3 regions of the Modestobacter sp. SSW1-42 genome follow, and region 2 is predicted to be linked to each of the others. Evidence: predicted binding sites of a transcription regulator. Region 2 holds the regulator's gene; each other region holds the start of a gene.
What was found. Region 2 encodes LexA, which represses DNA repair genes until DNA is damaged. Its sites were predicted from a motif close to TCGAACANNTGTTCGA; they were not measured.
Positions count from the first base shown of each region.

Region 1 (5,162 bases), on a different contig from region 2:
CGAGCCGCTGCCCACCTCCTCGTGGTCGTTGCAGACCAGCAGCTGGGTGCGCGCGCCGGACGGGGCGGCCAGCAGCGCGGTGAGCCCGGAGTGGCAGCAGGCCAGGTCGTCGAGCCGGGGCGCGGCGACCCACGTGCCGTCGGCGCCGGCGACCCCGGCCGGCTGCGTGTCGGCGAGCACCAGGTCGTGCCCGACGACGTCCTCGGTGGCCACGCCGACGGCGGTCGCCACGGCGTCCCGCAGGCCCGGTTCGGTGCCGAGGTCGCGCGACCAGACCGGCACCAGCTCGCGCTGGGGGTCCAGCGTCAGGCCGTCGCGCACGCTGCGGTCGAGGTGGATCGCCAGCGACGGCAGCCGCAGCGGCGCCCCGGGCAGCCGGACCAGCGCCGTCGCCCCGCCCCGGAGCGCGACCCGGCCGGCCACGGTGAGCTCGCGGTCGAGCCAGGTGTGCCACAGCCCGCCGCCGTAGGGCTCGACGCCGACCAGCCGGTACCCGGCCTGCCGGACGTCGGAGTGCGGGCGGACCTTGAACGTCGGGGAGTCGGTGTGCGCCCCGACCAGCCGCAGCCCGGCCTCGGCGAGGGGGGCGGTGCCCACCCGGAAGGCGATCAGGCTGCCGTGCCGGACGACGAAGTGCTCCCCGCCCGCTGCGAGCTCCCACCGGTCGGCCTCGGCGAGCTCGGTGAACCCGGCGGCGCGCAGCCGGCGGGCCAGCTCGGCGACCGCGTGGAACGGCGACGGTGAGGCGTCGACGAAGGCCCGCAGGTCGTTCCCGAGGGCGAGCGCGTCAGTGGTCTCCGGCATGCGGCCATCCTGCCCAACGGGACGGCGTCCGGTGCGGTGGGTCGCCGGTCGGACCCGGACACTCGTAGCGTGGCCGTCCGCCGTGACGCCCCGCCCGCCCCCGTGACACGCCAGGAGACCCACCACGTGCTGACCGTCAACGCCCGCTCCACCGCCTCCTCCGGCGCCCCGTTCACCGCGACCACCATCGAGCGCCGCGACCTGGGCCCGCACGACGTGCTGATCGACATCGCCTACGCCGGCATCTGCCACTCCGACATCCACACCGCGCGGGGCGAGTGGGGGCAGACCCTGTTCCCGCTCACCCCCGGCCACGAGATCGCCGGCACCGTCTCCGCCGTCGGCTCCGAGGTCACCCGGTTCGCCGTCGGCGACCGCGCCGGCGTCGGCTGCATGGTCGACAGCTGCCGCGAGTGCGAGCACTGCCTGGCCGGTGAGGAGCAGTACTGCCTGAAGGGCTTCACCGACACCTACGGCGCGATCGGCAAGGACGGCCGGCCCACGGAGGGCGGCTACTCCGAGAAGATCGTCGTCGACGAGGCCTACACGCTGCACATCCCCGACGGCATGGGCCTCGACGTCGCCGCCCCGCTGCTGTGTGCCGGCATCACGCTGTACTCGCCGCTGCGCCACTGGGACGCCGGCCCCGGCAAGCGGGTCGGCATCGTGGGCCTCGGCGGGCTCGGCCACGTCGGCGTGAAGATCGCCGCCGCCATGGGTGCCGAGGTCGTCGTGCTCAGCCAGTCGCTGAAGAAGCAGGAGGACGGGCTGCGCCTGGGTGCCAGCGCCTACTTCGCGACCAGCGACCCGGACACGTTCACCTCGCAGGCCAACACCTTCGACCTGATCGTCTCCACGATCTCCGCGAACGTCGACATGGGCGCCTACCTGGGCCTGCTCAAGCTGGACGGCGCGCTGGTCAACGTCGGCCTGCCCGAGGAGCCGCTGCAGGTGCCGGCCTTCCCGCTGCTGGGCGGGCGGCGCAGCCTGGCCGGCTCGATGATCGGTGGCATCCGCGAGACCCAGGAGATGCTCGACTTCTGCGCGGAGCACAGCGTCGGCGCCGACGTCGAGGTCATCTCCGCCGACCAGATCGACGAGGCCTACGAGCGGGTCGTCGCCAGCGACGTCCGCTACCGCTTCGTCATCGACACCGCGACGCTCTGAGGGCGCCAGCCGTGGGGACGACGCCGTTCGGCGGCGTCCCCACGGTCGGTCCGGCAGACTCGGGCAACTCTCCCTGGGCCTCGGCCAGCGCCAGGTCCCACGCCTCCTGCCAGGTGGCCTCGACGTCGGTCAGCTCGCCGCGCAGACGGCGCTCGTCCGCGGCAGCCCAGAACTGTCGTACCTCGAACGCATGTTCGACCCATGACGTCGACCGCCCACCTACCGCGCCCCCGTGGGCAGGTGGTCGAGGACTGGTCGGAGCTGCCTGACCGGTCGGTGTGGCCGCAGGAGTGGCTGGCCGACGAACTTCGGGTGCTGCAGCGCCGTCGGGCCGTGGACGCCGCGGAGGAAGCCGAGCTGATCCTGGGCCTGGCCGCGCAACGTCCTGCGACCGCCGATCCCGACGGCCCAGGTGCGCGGCGGCCGGGCTGGACGGCGGACGGAGAGCCGGGGGTCAGCGAGTTCTTCGTGGCCGAGCTGTCGGTGGTCCTGAACCTCGGGCGTGGGACGGCCGCGCACCGGCTGAAGCGGGCGCTGACCTGGCGGTACAAGCTGCCCGCCACCTTCGCCGCGCTCAAGGCCGGGGAGATCGACGAGCGCCGGGCCGACGCCCTCGCGGACGTGCTCGCCCACACCTCCGCCGACATCGCCGGCCAGGTCGAGGACGCGCTCCTGCCCGGGGCCTGCGACCTGTCGGTGTACCGCCTGCGTGACCGGGCCACCGCGCTGCTGCTGCAGCTGGACACCGCTGCCGCAGAGGAGCGCCGCAAGGACGCCGAACGCACCGCCGACGTCCGCGTGTACCCCAGCGGGGTCGAGGGCCGGGCGACGCTGGCGGCCGACCTGCCCACCGACGAGGCCGCCGAGTGCCACGACCTCGTCGACCAGCTGGCCCGCATGCTCGAAGCCGACGGCGACGCACGACCCATCGGACAGCTGCGCGCCCATGTGCTCTCGGCGCTCATCCGGCGCGCGGCCGACAACGGCCTGCCGCAGGTCTCCGCCGACGTCCGCATCACCGCCGGCCTCGACTGCCTCACCGGCGCCAGCACCGCGCCCGGCGAGGTCAACGGCCTGCCCATCACCGCAGCCCACCTGCGCGAGCTGCTGGCCCGCGTCGGCGCCCTCGGCCTCACCGCCCCCGACGGCGGCACCCTGACCTACGCCATCACCGGCCCCGACGGCCGGCTGCTGGCCACCATGACCCCCGCCGAGCTGATCCGCCTCGCTCGCCGCGCCTGCGGTGAGCATCGGGACCGCGGGTCGTGCAGCTGCCCGGTCCTCGGACCACCGCCGCCGACCGACGCCTACGCGCCCACCGACCGGCAGTGCGCGTTCGTCACCACCCGCGACCAACGCTGCCGGTTCCCCAACTGCGGCCAACGCACCGGCTGGGCCGACCTCGACCACGTGCACCCCCACGCCGACGGCGGGGTCACCGACTGCACCAACCTGTGCTGCCTGTGCCGCTCCCACCACCGACTCAAGACCTTCGCCCGCGGCTGGCACTTCCGGCTCACCGACGACGGCACCCTGCACGTCACGACACCCTCGGGCGTCACCCGCACCACCCGACCGCCCGGACTCCGCCCACCACCTCCGAGTGTGCTGATCGACAGACCTCCGCCGACGCAGCCGCCGCCGGCAGACGACCCGCCGCCCCCCTGACCCGACCACCACGGCACGGCGCCCGTCGGCGTGCCGTGGTGCGCCGTCCACCGATGAGTTCGGCGACCGCGCCCGGTCCTGCCCCCGTCACCACGCCGTCGAGAGGGAGTCCGATGCGTCAGGTCGTGCTCTACCAGCTGATGTCGCTCGACGGGGTCGCCGAGGAGCCGAGCGACTGGGTGTTCGAGGTCGACGACGAGCTCGTCGCCCACCTCGGGCACGTCATCGGGCGCCAGGACGACGTCCTGCTGGGCCGCCGCACCTACGACCACTGGGCCGGGTACTGGCCGAGCTCGGACGTGCAGCCGTTCGCCGACTTCGTCAACGGCGTCCGCAAGCACGTGGTCACGTCCACCCCGCTGTCGCAGCCGTGGGCGAACAGCACCGTGGTCGACGGGCCGGTGACCGAGCACGTGGCCGCCCTGAGGCAGCGGGACGGCGGCGACATCGGGGTGCACGGCAGTGCCACCCTGGCCCGCTCCCTGCTGCGGGCCGGGCTGGTCGACGAGCTGCAGCTGGTGGTCGCCCCCACCCTCGCCGGTCGCGGGCGGCGGCTCTTCGCCGACGACGAGGAGCTGCGCCGGCTCGAGCTGGTCGACGTGGCCCGCACGCCGTCGGGACTCCTGCTCCTGGGCTACCGGGCAGCCTGAGCGCCGGGCCGATCGGCCGCGTGCGTTTGTCCTGGTGGGTGCGGGTAGGGCGGGGGCATGGCCGACGACGACATCGAGATCGACGCACAGGGTGAGAACTCCTGGCTGGTGGTGCAGCCCAGCGAGCTGGAGGACGTCCGCACCTACGTGACGGTGACGCCCGAGGTGATGGACCGGCTGGGCAGCGACGACGAGGAGGACGTCGTCCGGCGCACGGTGCAGTTCCTCCGCCGGCACCAGGAGGTCGCCGACTTCCCCGAGGTCATCGACCTGGAGGACGTCATCGCCAGCTACGACGACTACCTCGAGGCGATGGCCACCGCCGACTGACCGCGGACCTGGGGAGCAGGACCGAGAGCCGACCGGTGACCGACGCCGACCTGCCGCACCGCTACGACGTCGAGGTCGTCGGGCTGCTCGCCGCGCCGGACCACCGGTACGACGGGCGGCCCGACGCCGCGGCCGCCGGGCTGCCCGTGGAGTCGCGGCCGAGCATCGAGGTCCGCGCCGACCTGGGCGTCGTCGGTGACCGCTACTTCGCCCGGCCCGCCCACCGGGACGCCTCGGTCACCGTGCTCGCCGCCGAGTCGCTGGACGAGCTCGCCGCCGAGCTCGGGGCCGGGCCCTGGGACCCGCTCGCGGCCCGGCGCAACGTCGTCCTGCGTGGCGCCGAGGTGGAGGCGCTGCGCGGGCAGCCGTTCAGCCTCGACTGCGGGGCGGGCGAGGTGCGGCTGGACGGCGGGCGCCCGGCCAACCCGTGCGCGTGGATGGACCTGGTGCTCGCCCCCGGCGCCCACCGCGGGATGCGCGGCCGCGGTGGCGTGCGCTGCCGGCCCCGCACCGGCGGCGTGCTGCGGCTGGGACCGGCCGTGC
Region 1 covers NZ_JBISCA010000002.1:951,697-956,858, reverse strand. The annotation lists gene ACGBYP_RS09995 (M18 family aminopeptidase) at 1-804, opposite strand, end outside; gene ACGBYP_RS09990 (NAD(P)-dependent alcohol dehydrogenase) at 874-1,971, shown strand; gene ACGBYP_RS09985 (DUF222 domain-containing protein) at 2,173-3,639, shown strand; gene ACGBYP_RS09980 (dihydrofolate reductase family protein) at 3,753-4,289, shown strand; gene ACGBYP_RS09975 (hypothetical protein) at 4,347-4,619, shown strand; gene ACGBYP_RS09970 (MOSC domain-containing protein) at 4,655-5,162, shown strand, end outside.
Region 1: ACGBYP_RS09985 (DUF222 domain-containing protein) is a predicted target of LexA. The motif match lies at 2,154-2,169, and genes of this name have one in related genera.

Region 2 (5,162 bases):
ACCTGCTGCGGCGAGGCGGTGCCGACGTTGAACCACACGGGGCTGTTGAAGCTGAACACCTGGTGCAGCAGCATCCAGGTCAGCTCGTGCTCGAAGACCTCGGCGTCGGCCTCGGACGCGAAGTAGTCGTGCTCGCGACCGGCGGCGCCGTAGGTCAGCACGACGCGGTCGATGAGCTGGCGCAGGCTGGTCTCGCGCTGCGGGCTGCCCACGGCACCACGGAAGTACTTCGTGGTGACGATGTTGGTGGCGTTGATGCTCCACTCGGAGGGGAACTCGACCCCGCGCTGCTCGAAGTTGATCGAGCCGTCCCGCCAGTTGGTCATGACGACGTCGCGGCGCTCCCACACGACCTCGTCGTAGGGGTGCACCCCAGCGGTGGTGAAGACCCGCTTGACCTTCAGGCCCTTGCCCCGGACGGGGGCCTTGCCTGCGGTGCGGCGGTTCCGGCTGGGAGAGAGGCGGTCGGCTGTCTCGGTCAAAGCGTGCTCCCCTGGTGAGGCGTGCTGAACTGGATGGCTGCTGAGTCGGCGGTTGCCGGGAGCCGGTGGTGGAGGTGCCCGGCGGTGCGGGCGGGCCCGGGTGGGCGGGCGGTGAGCTGCGGAGCGGGCAGGCGGTGCGCGGCAGGCGGGCGGGGCGTCAGCCGGCCGGCGACCCGGCGTCGTCGCCGGGTGGACCGTTGTCGGCGACCTCGGGCCGGAGCCGCTTGAGCTCGGCGATCTCCTTCTCGAAGTCGGCCGCGGAGGAGAAGGAGCGGTAGACGCTGGCGAAGCGGAGGTAGGCGACCTCGTCGAGGTAGCGCAGTGGCCCGAGGATGGCCAGGCCGACCTCGTTGCTGGGGACCTCGGCGGCACCGGTGGCCCGTACGGCGTCCTCGACCTTGGCGGCGAGGACGGCGAGCTGCCCCTCGTCGACCGGGCGCCCCTGGCACGCCCGGCGCACGCCGGCGATGACCTTGTTGCGGTCGAAGGGCTCGCTGACGCCGCTGCGCTTGACGACGGCGAGCACCGGCTCCTCCACGGTGGTGAACCGGCGGCCGCAGACCGGGCACGACCGACGGCGGCGTGTGGTGGCGCCCTCGTCGGTCTCCCGCGAGTCGACGACCCGGCTGTCAGGGCTGTGGCAGAACGGACAGCGCACCGGGCACCTCCTCGATCGGCGGGCCGCCGGGGCGACCGTGGTGACGTCTCCTGTGGACCGCCCGGGGGACATCCGGTGGATGTCCTGGGGCTGACCTGGGGAAGCGCCTGTGGAGAAGAACTACACCTCTGTCACACAAGATGTTGGGGTGAGGTTAGCCCCGCACCACTACAGGTGCAACCCCTGGGGTCCGGCGCGTCGCCCCTCGTCGCAGCAGCACCGCCCGCACCAGGCACTTCGCCACGCCACGCCGGGAGACGGTGTGACCCAGGGTCGCCGGAGCGCGGCTCAGGGCAGTTGGAGCTCCGCGCCGGGCATCAGGTCGACGCTGTACAGACCGTTCAGCTCGACGATGGCGTCGACCACGGCGCGGGGGTCCTCGTCGGGGGCGACGTCGCGCGCGATGGACCACAGCGTGTCGCCGTACCGCACCACGACGGTGCTCGAGCCGGCCAGCTGCAGTCCGGTCTCGCGCCCGAGCTCGACGGTGACGACGGTGGCCGCGGCGACCGACAGCCCGATCGCCATCGACAGCCCGGCGACGACCCGCCGGCCACGGGCGGTGAGCCGCAGCGGCGCCGGCGGCGGCCGGTCGACACCCCGGCGGCGCACCCGCACGACGGGGCGCGCCTCGACCGCGCAGCCACCCCGGACGGGACGGCCGGCGGCGAGGCCGTCGAGCCGGGCCGGCCGGGCGCCGGGGCGCACCGGGTCGCGGCGCCCGGTGACCGGGGCGACCGGCTGCGGCCCCCGGCCGGCGAGCGGCTCGGAGCACGACGGCGCCACCCGGGCGACGGGCCTGGCCGGCCGTCGCACGGGCGCGGCGGGGACCGGGGGGACGGGCACCACGGAGAGGACGGGGGTGTCGAGCTGTGGGCTGACCATCGGGGGCACTCCTGGAGGTCTGGCGGTGGGACGTCGTCGGACGCCCGGTGCGCCCAGGCGGTCCCCCCGAGGCAGCGGCCGCCTCGAACGCCTGTTCGATTCGAACGTCTGTGCGATGTCTACCGCATCCCTCCGACAAGTCCACCCCTGGACGCGCGACTCCTTCGAACAGGTGTTTGAACTACACCGGTGTGACCCGCTACCGTGCACCCGAGATCGCTGACCGGACTGCTCCCGGCCCTCCGGTGCCGGGCAGCGACCGGGAACTGCTGCCCCGGCAGCCGGACGAGGAGGACACATGGCGGCCGACGGCCCCACGGCAGGAGGCACGAGGTCCTCGCGGCGCAGCCGCACGACGACCGACGCCCCTGGCACCGACGCCACCACCGCGGGGAGCGGAGCGGTCGCCGCCGTCCGCGAGTTCCCCGAGCGCGGGGAGGCCGGCGACGGCCTGACCCAGCGCCAGCGCCGCGTGCTGGAGGTCATCCGCGACTCCATCGACCGCCGCGGCTACCCGCCCTCCGTGCGCGAGATCGGCGAGGCCGTGGGCCTGTCGTCGGCGTCCTCGGTGGCCCACCAGCTCTCGGTGCTGCAGCGCAAGGGCTGGCTGCGGCGTGACCCGAACCGGCCCCGCGCCCTCGACGTCCGCATGCCGGGCGAGACCAGCGTGATGACCGAGTCCCCGGCCGAGACGCCGACCGCCGCGACCGGCACCGACGAGACCACCCCCACCCCCACGTACGTGCCGCTGGTCGGCCGGATCGCCGCCGGTGGCCCGGTGCTGGCCGAGCAGGCCGTGGAGGACGTGTTCCCGCTGCCCCGCGAGCTGGTCGGCGACGGCACGCTCTTCATGCTCAAGGTCGCCGGTGACTCCATGGTCGAGGCCGCCATCTGCGACGGCGACTGGGTCGTCGTCCGGCAGCAGCCGACCGCGGAGAACGGCGAGATCGTCGCCGCGATGATCGACGGCGAGGCCACCGTCAAGACCTACAAGCGCCGCGACGGGCACGTCTGGCTGATACCGCACAACCCGGCCTACGAGCCGATCCCGGGCGACGACGCCACCGTCCTCGGCCGCGTCGTCACCGTCCTGCGCCGGGTCTGAGCGAGGACGCCCTCTCCCCCACTCCTCGCAGGCTCGAAGCGGCCCCTGAGAGGAGGCGGGGGGGGGCGAGGAGGTCCTCGCTCAGCCCTGCCGACGGCGGAGCCGGCCGCCGATCCAGACCAGCAGCGTGGCCACGGCGGCCGCGATCAGCCCCGCGGTGACCGGGCTGACGCCGCCCCCCAGGTCCAGCGGTGCGGCAGCGGCGTCGTCCGGAGCGGCGTCCGTGGCCGGGGCGGGGGCCGCGGCGGCGGCCACCGGCACCAGCGTGACGACGGCCGGCAGGTCCTCGCTGGTCACCAGCAGGTCGCGGTCGTTGCCGGCGAAGGCGATCGCCTCGCCCTGCGGGGAGTCCGGCAGCGCCACCCGCACCGGCGGCCCGCTCAGCGCCCCCGCGACGTCGGAGTCGGCCAGCGGCCACACGTAGGCGTCGGTGTAGGTGCGCAACGCGATGCGCTGCCCGTCGGCGGAGACCGCGCCGCCGGTGACCAGCAGCTGTCCGGCGCGCCCGACCGGTCCCCCGGGCGTGCCGGTGAGCGTGAAGCCCATCCCGAGCACGCGGGTCATCGGCAGCGTCACCCCGTCGGCCAGCGGCTCGGCCGGCCGGTAGACCGAGCTGGCGCCGAGCACCTCCTTGGTCACCAGGTACGGCGTCCCGTCCGGGGCCAGCAGCAGCGCCTCGGCGTCGTGGGGGCCGTCGGGGTAGGTGAGCCGGGTGAGCGTGCTGCTGCCGTCGGGACGCAGGCCGATCAGCGCGACCGTCTCCCGCTGCTGGTCGTTGTCGCCGATGTCGGCCAGCCACACGGTGCCGTCGGCGCCGAGCGCCAGGTCCTCGGGGTCGTAGGGGTCGACCGCGGCGGTGCGCACCTCGCCGACCGCGCAGGCGCCGTCGAGCACGTAGACCTCGGCCTGGTCACCGCCGTCGTTCATCGCGAGCATCGCGTTCCCGACCCCGACCAGCCCGGAGATCTCCGGCAGCCGCTCGTCGGTGATCTCGCACCGGGTCGTGGGCGCGCCGTAGGTGTCGTCGGCGGCGGCGGGGGTCGCCGGCAGCAGCACGGCCAGGGCGCCCAGGGGTGCGCTCAGCGCCGCCCCGGCCACCCGGGTCCGGCGGCGGGCGCGGTCAACCCTGCTGTCGGCCCGCTCTGGCACGGGCCCAGCGTGACACCGGCAGCGCGTCGATCGCATGAACCACGCCCAAGAGCAGCACGCCGACGGCCAGCCCGGCCACCACGTCGGTGACCCAGTGGAAGTTCAGCGCGACCATCGTGACGCCGGTGACGAACGGCCCGACGACGGCGAGCAGCCAGCAGGCCCGTTGCACCCAAGGCGGCAGCCCGAACTCCACGGCCTGCCAGCGGGCCACCCCCCACATCAGGGCCGCGTTGGCCACGTGACCGGACGGGTAGCTGCCGCCGCCCCGGTGGAAGAACGAGCCGGGGTACTCGGGGGCGGTCCGCCCGGTGCCCCACTTGAACGCGTAGACGACGGCGGTGAGCAGCACCAGCGCCACGACGATGCGCAGCGCGGGGACGTAGGTGCGCCGGCGGACCGCGGTCCAGGCGACGAGGGCGGCCAGCAGGACCAGCACCGTGCCGCGCCCCCCGGCCTGGGTGAACACCCAGACCGGCCAGTAGGCGGCGGAGTCGCGCAGGTCCCAGCGGTCGACGACGGTGGACACCCGCAGGTCCAGCGCCTCCAGGACGCCCCCGGCGAGCAGGTCGACGGTGACCGCCACCAGGACGACGGCGGCGGCGCCGAGCAGCCACCACGGCGGCCGGCCGGTGCCGGTGACCGGCGCGGCGGCGTCCCCGGGCCGGGTCAGCGGTCGCGACGCTCCGCTCCTGGCCACCGCGTCACCGTACCGGCCCCGACGGCCGGCCCCGGAGACGCGACAGGGCCGTGCCGCAGTGCGGCACGGCCCTGTCGTCCCGCTGCCGGGGCGGGCAGCAGGGTCCTCGCTCAGGCCTCGAGGGCCGGCGCGGGGTACTGCTCCAGCAGGGCGGCCAGGCCGGCGTCGACCTGGGCCACCAGC
Region 2 covers NZ_JBISCA010000005.1:377,534-382,695, forward strand. The annotation lists gene ACGBYP_RS18980 (vitamin B12-dependent ribonucleotide reductase) at 1-482, opposite strand, end outside; gene nrdR (transcriptional regulator NrdR) at 640-1,140, opposite strand; gene ACGBYP_RS18990 (LysM peptidoglycan-binding domain-containing protein) at 1,429-2,025, opposite strand; gene lexA (transcriptional repressor LexA) at 2,324-3,130, shown strand; gene ACGBYP_RS19000 (hypothetical protein) at 3,212-4,279, opposite strand; gene ACGBYP_RS19005 (phosphatase PAP2 family protein) at 4,251-4,979, opposite strand; gene hflX (GTPase HflX) at 5,090-5,162, opposite strand, start outside.

Region 3 (5,162 bases), 110 kb from region 2:
TCGGCGACCCGGAGGTCGCCGGGCGTGTGCGGCGGGTGCTGGAGGCGGGGATCGCCGCCGAGGGCCCGGTGCACCGGGACCGGCTGGTGCAGCGGACCGCCGCCGCGTTCGGGGTGGCCCGGGTCAACGCGGCCCGGACGGCGGAGGTGCTGTCGCTGCTGCCCGACGCCGGGTCGGAGTTCCTGTGGCCGGCAGGCGTCGACCCGGCGACCTGGACCGGCTTCCGCCGGCAAGGCGGCTTCGACGAGCGCCCGCTGGAGCACGTGGCGCCCGAGGAGATCGGCAACGCGATGGTGGCGCTGTGCCGGGCGAGCGCGGGGATGACCCGCGACGAGCTGTTCGCCCGCACGCTGGCGGTGTTCGGCCACCCGCGGCGGCACCCGGTGCTGGTGCCCCACCTGGAGCGCGCGCTGGGCACGGCCGTACGCGCCAGCCGGGTGACCCGGGAGCCGACCGGCCCGCTGATCGTCGCCGCCTGACGCCCGGGAATCGGCTCGCGACTGTCGGTGGCCGGACGTACGGTCCACCGGCCCCGCTCACCCGACCCGCTGGGAGACCTCTCGTGACGCTGCCCGTCGTGCCCCGGCTCTCCCTGGAGTACGTCGAGGACGTCGGCACCGCGCTGATGCTCCAGGCGCAGTGGACCGGGGCGCTGCCGCACTACCGCTCCGAGTCGGTGCCCGGCGGGGTCGAGGACCTGGCCGCGCTGGTGCCCGAGGGCGCGGTGCTGCGGGTCGACCAGCGGTTCGACCACCACGCGACGCTGTGCGTGGAGCTGCCCGGCGTGATCCTGGAGCTGGAGCGGCGGCGGGCGGTCACCCGGGTGCGGGCGTGCGGCGCGACGGCGACCGGAGTGGAGGCCGTCGTCGCCCAGGTGGTCGCGGCGGCGCGGGCGGCCGTGGCGGTGCCCGAGGGCACGGTGCGGATGCGGTTCTGGTCGGCGTCGAAGGACGGCGACGGTTCGATGTCCTCCCGCGAGGTGACCGCACCCGGCTGGTCGGACGTGGTCGGCAACTACGCCGCGCGCACGGCGAGCCCGCTGGGCGCGCTGATGGCGATGCCGGACGTGGCCGGCCGGGCCGGACGGCTGGTGCTGTGGCACGGCGAGCCGGGCACCGGGAAGACGACGGCGGCGCGGGCGCTGAGCCGGGAGTGGTCGTCCTGGTGCCAGACGCACTACGTGACCGACCCGGAGCGGCTGTTCGAGGACCCGGGCTACCTGCTGGAGGTCGCCGGCGTCGACGGCGACCGCGGCGAGGACGACGACCAGCAGTGGCGGCTGGTGGTGGCCGAGGACTGCGACGAGTACCTGCGCACCGACGCCAAGCTGCGCGCCGGTGCGTCGCTGGGCCGCCTGCTCAACCTGTGCGACGGCATCCTGGGCCACGGCCTGCGGGTGGTCGTGCTGCTGACCACCAACGAGGACGTCGGCAGCCTGCACCCGGCGATCACCCGGCCGGGCCGCTGCCTGGGCAAGGTGGAGTTCGCCCGGCTGACGCACCCGGAGGCGCAGGCGTGGCTCGGCACCGCCGCGACCGCGCCGACCGGCGCCTCGACGCTGGCGGAGCTGTACGCGCTGCGCGAGGAGCGGGCCGACCTCACCGACCGGACACCGGACATCGGCGGCTACCTCTGACCAGGCGGGCGGAGACCGCGACGCCCCGCTCCCGTGGTCAGGAGCGGGGCGTCGAGCGGGATCGGATCAGCGGGCGCCCATGCTGCGCCAGTACGCGTTCAGCGCGCCGTTGGTCTTGATCAGCCAGACCAGCGGGCCGACCAGGATGATCCAGCCGAGCAGGACCCAGAGGCCGGTCGTGGCGCTGACCGGACGGGGCCGCCCCTGCCGGGCGTAGAGGTTGCCGACCTCGTTCGGGAGGACGAAGGGCGTCACCAGGCCGAGGGTGAAGATGTAGAGCACGAGACCGATGGCGCCGCCGACGCCCTCGCCGGAGTGCTGCTTCATCTCCTCGTGGGTCGCGAAGTGGTAGTAGAGGGCGTAGATGCCGAAGGTGATGAGGCTCAGGCCGAGCACCGCCCAGGTGCTGCGCACCTTGCCGACGGGGCCGAGCGGCCGGCCGTGGGGCGCGACGCCGTACTGCATGTGCTGCTGCGGAGCCGGGTGCTGCGGCTGCTGCCCGTAGCTGACGACCTGCTGCTGCGGCGCGTAGTGGGCGGGCGGCGGCGGGGCCGGCGCGTACATGGGCTTGACCGGCTGCTCTTCCATCGCGGACATCGTGGAACCCCCGTTCGAGGCCGCCGGCAGGTCCGACAGCGCCCGCCGACCGTAGAGCCGCGCAGCGTCACCCCGACGCTTCAGCGGACGGAGTCGTACCGGTTTCGACCCTTCTGTCACACCAGCCGCTCGCGACGCCGTGAAGGCCCTCGACCCGGGCACGTCGAGACGTCAGACCCGCAGCGCTGGTCCGATGACGATCTCGGTGTCGTCGGGGCGGTAGGTGCGCCATCGGCCGTCCGGTGGTCGTTCGACCCGGAACCCGTGGTGGACCTTCGTGTGGTGGCGTTCGCAGAGCAGCGCCGAGTTCTCCAGGCTGGTGTCGCCGTGGTCGCGAAGCCACTCGAGCTGGTGGTGGACGTCGCACCAGTGGGTGGGCGCGGAGCAGCCGGCGAAGACGCAGAGCCGGTCGCGGCGCTCGACCGCCCGGCGGATGTGCGCGGGGACCAGCCGCTTGGCCCGCCCGACGTCCAGCGGCAGCCCGTCGGCGTCCAGCACCATCCGGGAGACCCTGGCGTCGCAGGCCGCCCAGCGGGCCTGGGCCGCCGACAGCGTCGCGCCGAAGCCGGTCTCGGCGGCGTGTGGCGCGGTGCTCGGGTCGAGCAGGTCCTCGATGCCGATGGTGACGACGAGGTGCGGCTTCTCGCTGCGGAGGAACGGCAGGTGACCGCCGGCCAGTTGGTTGTCGCACAGCTGCACGAGCGCGTCGGCGTTCTGCTGGGCGCGGGTGCGGGTGTCGCCCTTCGGCCGGGCCGCCTGGACGATCGACTCCAGCGCCGCCTGGACCTTCTCCCCACCCACGGCGTCCAGGTCGAACCGGCCGGACACACTGCCGTCGGCGTGCTTGGCGATGGTCAGCCGGCGCCCCTCGGTGGGGTCGGGCTCGGGTCCGTCGGGGTCGAGGGCGGCCAGGTACATCTCGACGACCTCCGGGAGCCGGGCCGGCGCGTTGACCGCCGCCTCGGCCAGCGCCTCGTCGAAGCCACGCACGTCCACGCCCTGCGCCGCTGCCTGGGCCAGCCGCTCCGGTGTGGCCACCTGGGCCGCGACGCCCACCTGCTCGGCAGTGATGGCGCCGGCGGTGAACCCGGCCGTGACGGCCGGCAGGTGCTCGAGCGCCCGCCCGTCGGCCACCAGCCGGGACGCCGCCCTGGTCGACAGCCGACCGTGCCCGCGCAGCCACGACTGCATGGTCTTGAGCCCGTCGTGCTCGGCGGCGCCGGTCTTGTCGCACTCGCGCACGGTGCGGGTGATCTCGACCATGAGCGCGTTGTGCGCTCGCAGCAGAGGCGCCAGCCGCTCGAGCAGCTGGGGCCCGAACACCGGCGTCAGGTCGTCGGCCGCGAGGGAGTCCAGAGCCGACTGCAGCTCTCCCACGACACCTCCCGAGCCGTTCGAACACGTGTTCGAAGTCCATCGGTCCACCGACCATCGGACAAGCCGAACTCCCGGCTCAGAGCCTGGTCGGCCGCGTGCCCGCCGACCGACTCAGTCCCACCACAACCGCCAGACAGGGCGGTGCAGGAGCATGTGCGCCAGCCCGGTGAGCGTGTCGTCGCTCCCCAGCCACGCCCCGTCGCTCCCCTGCCACAGCGCATCGGGACAGAAGGCCGCGATCTCCGCCGCGAGCGACAGTGCGTGCGATTCATCGCGCGGCGGGTTCGGCACGAGCAGCGTGACGGTCGCGAAGGCCAGGCCGGCCACGACGACACCGAACCGGTCCTCCCAGCTGCGCAGCACGGCCGACACCTCCTCCGACTGCAGCCGGTTGATCGCGCCGCACCAGCCGATGGCGGCCACGGCGTCCGCCGGCCGCGGGCACCGCACCAGCCCGATCCGGGTGTTGGGGGCAGCAACCGATGCGGCGGCCACGACAGCCGGCTCGGCTGTCGACGGCAGCGACGGCGCACGACCGGGGAACTCCGCCCCGAACGGGGCGAGCGCCCGCTCGATCGCCGGGTGGACCGTCGGCCCGCCGATGGGGACGACGCTGTCCGTCCACCGCTCCCCGAGCAGCCCTTCCACGTCGACGGCGTCCACCGTGGCCAGGTCCACCGGGTACAGCTCGCCGGAGTCCCACGGCCGCGCCACCTCACCGGAGAGCGGCGTGAGCAGCAACGGCCACAGGCCGGTGGACGGGTACTGGTCCACCAGCCGACGCCAGGCCCGCACGGCGTCGGGGACGACGTCGTCGGTGAGCCACAGCGACGGCGAGGAGGCGGGCCGCCCCGGAGGCAGCCTGACACCTCCGAGCACCAGCGGCCCGAGCGGCGGGACCGGCGCCTCGCCGGCCGGGCCGCCGGTGAGCAGCGGGACGTCGATGGCCGGGCTCAGCAGCCCGAACGGGTCGTGGGAGCGACGGAAGATCGGCATGGCCCGAGCCTGCCGAAGTCCCACGACAGCCGAGGTGCTCTGTCCACAGGCGGGCCGCGAGGCTGCCCGCCATGGACGCCGCTCCGTCGCTCGTCGAGCAGGCCGTGCTCGACGACCTCCGCCGCCGCCTGCAGGCCTGGCGCCCCGTCGACCTCACCGGCACAGCAGGTCGGGACCGCAGCACCGAGCCCACCCACCTCGCCGACCTGCTCAGCACCTGGGCCACCGACCACGGCTGGCGTCCGCACGAGGAGCGGATCCGCGCCCTGCCGTGGGAGCGCACCGCACGCATGCGCCTGGTGCACCAGCGCGCGGCCGACCCCGACGCCATCGCCGTCGTCCTGCTGCACAGCTGGCCCGACTCGGTGCTGCGCTACGAGCGGGCCCTCCCGCTGCCGACATGGCGGGGGTCGTGGCCGAGGCGATGGCCGAGCTCGGGCACGAACGCCACGCCGTCTCCGGCGGCGACATCGGCCGCGGCGTCGCCACCGCGCTGGCCGCCCGGCACCCCGACCGAGGGCGCGTACATGCCCGAGCAGTCGACCCGGCCGCACAC
Region 3 covers NZ_JBISCA010000005.1:263,532-268,693, forward strand. The annotation lists gene ACGBYP_RS18540 (DUF3320 domain-containing protein) at 1-479, shown strand, start outside; gene ACGBYP_RS18545 (DUF5925 domain-containing protein) at 563-1,636, shown strand; gene ACGBYP_RS18550 (DUF4234 domain-containing protein) at 1,703-2,224, opposite strand; gene ACGBYP_RS18555 (DUF222 domain-containing protein) at 2,405-3,610, opposite strand; gene ACGBYP_RS18560 (DUF4253 domain-containing protein) at 3,722-4,606, opposite strand; partial or broken gene ACGBYP_RS18565 (epoxide hydrolase N-terminal domain-containing protein) at 4,678-4,920, shown strand; gene ACGBYP_RS18570 (hypothetical protein) at 4,980-5,162, opposite strand, start outside.
Region 3: ACGBYP_RS18555 (DUF222 domain-containing protein) is a predicted target of LexA. The motif match lies at 3,628-3,643, and genes of this name have one in related genera.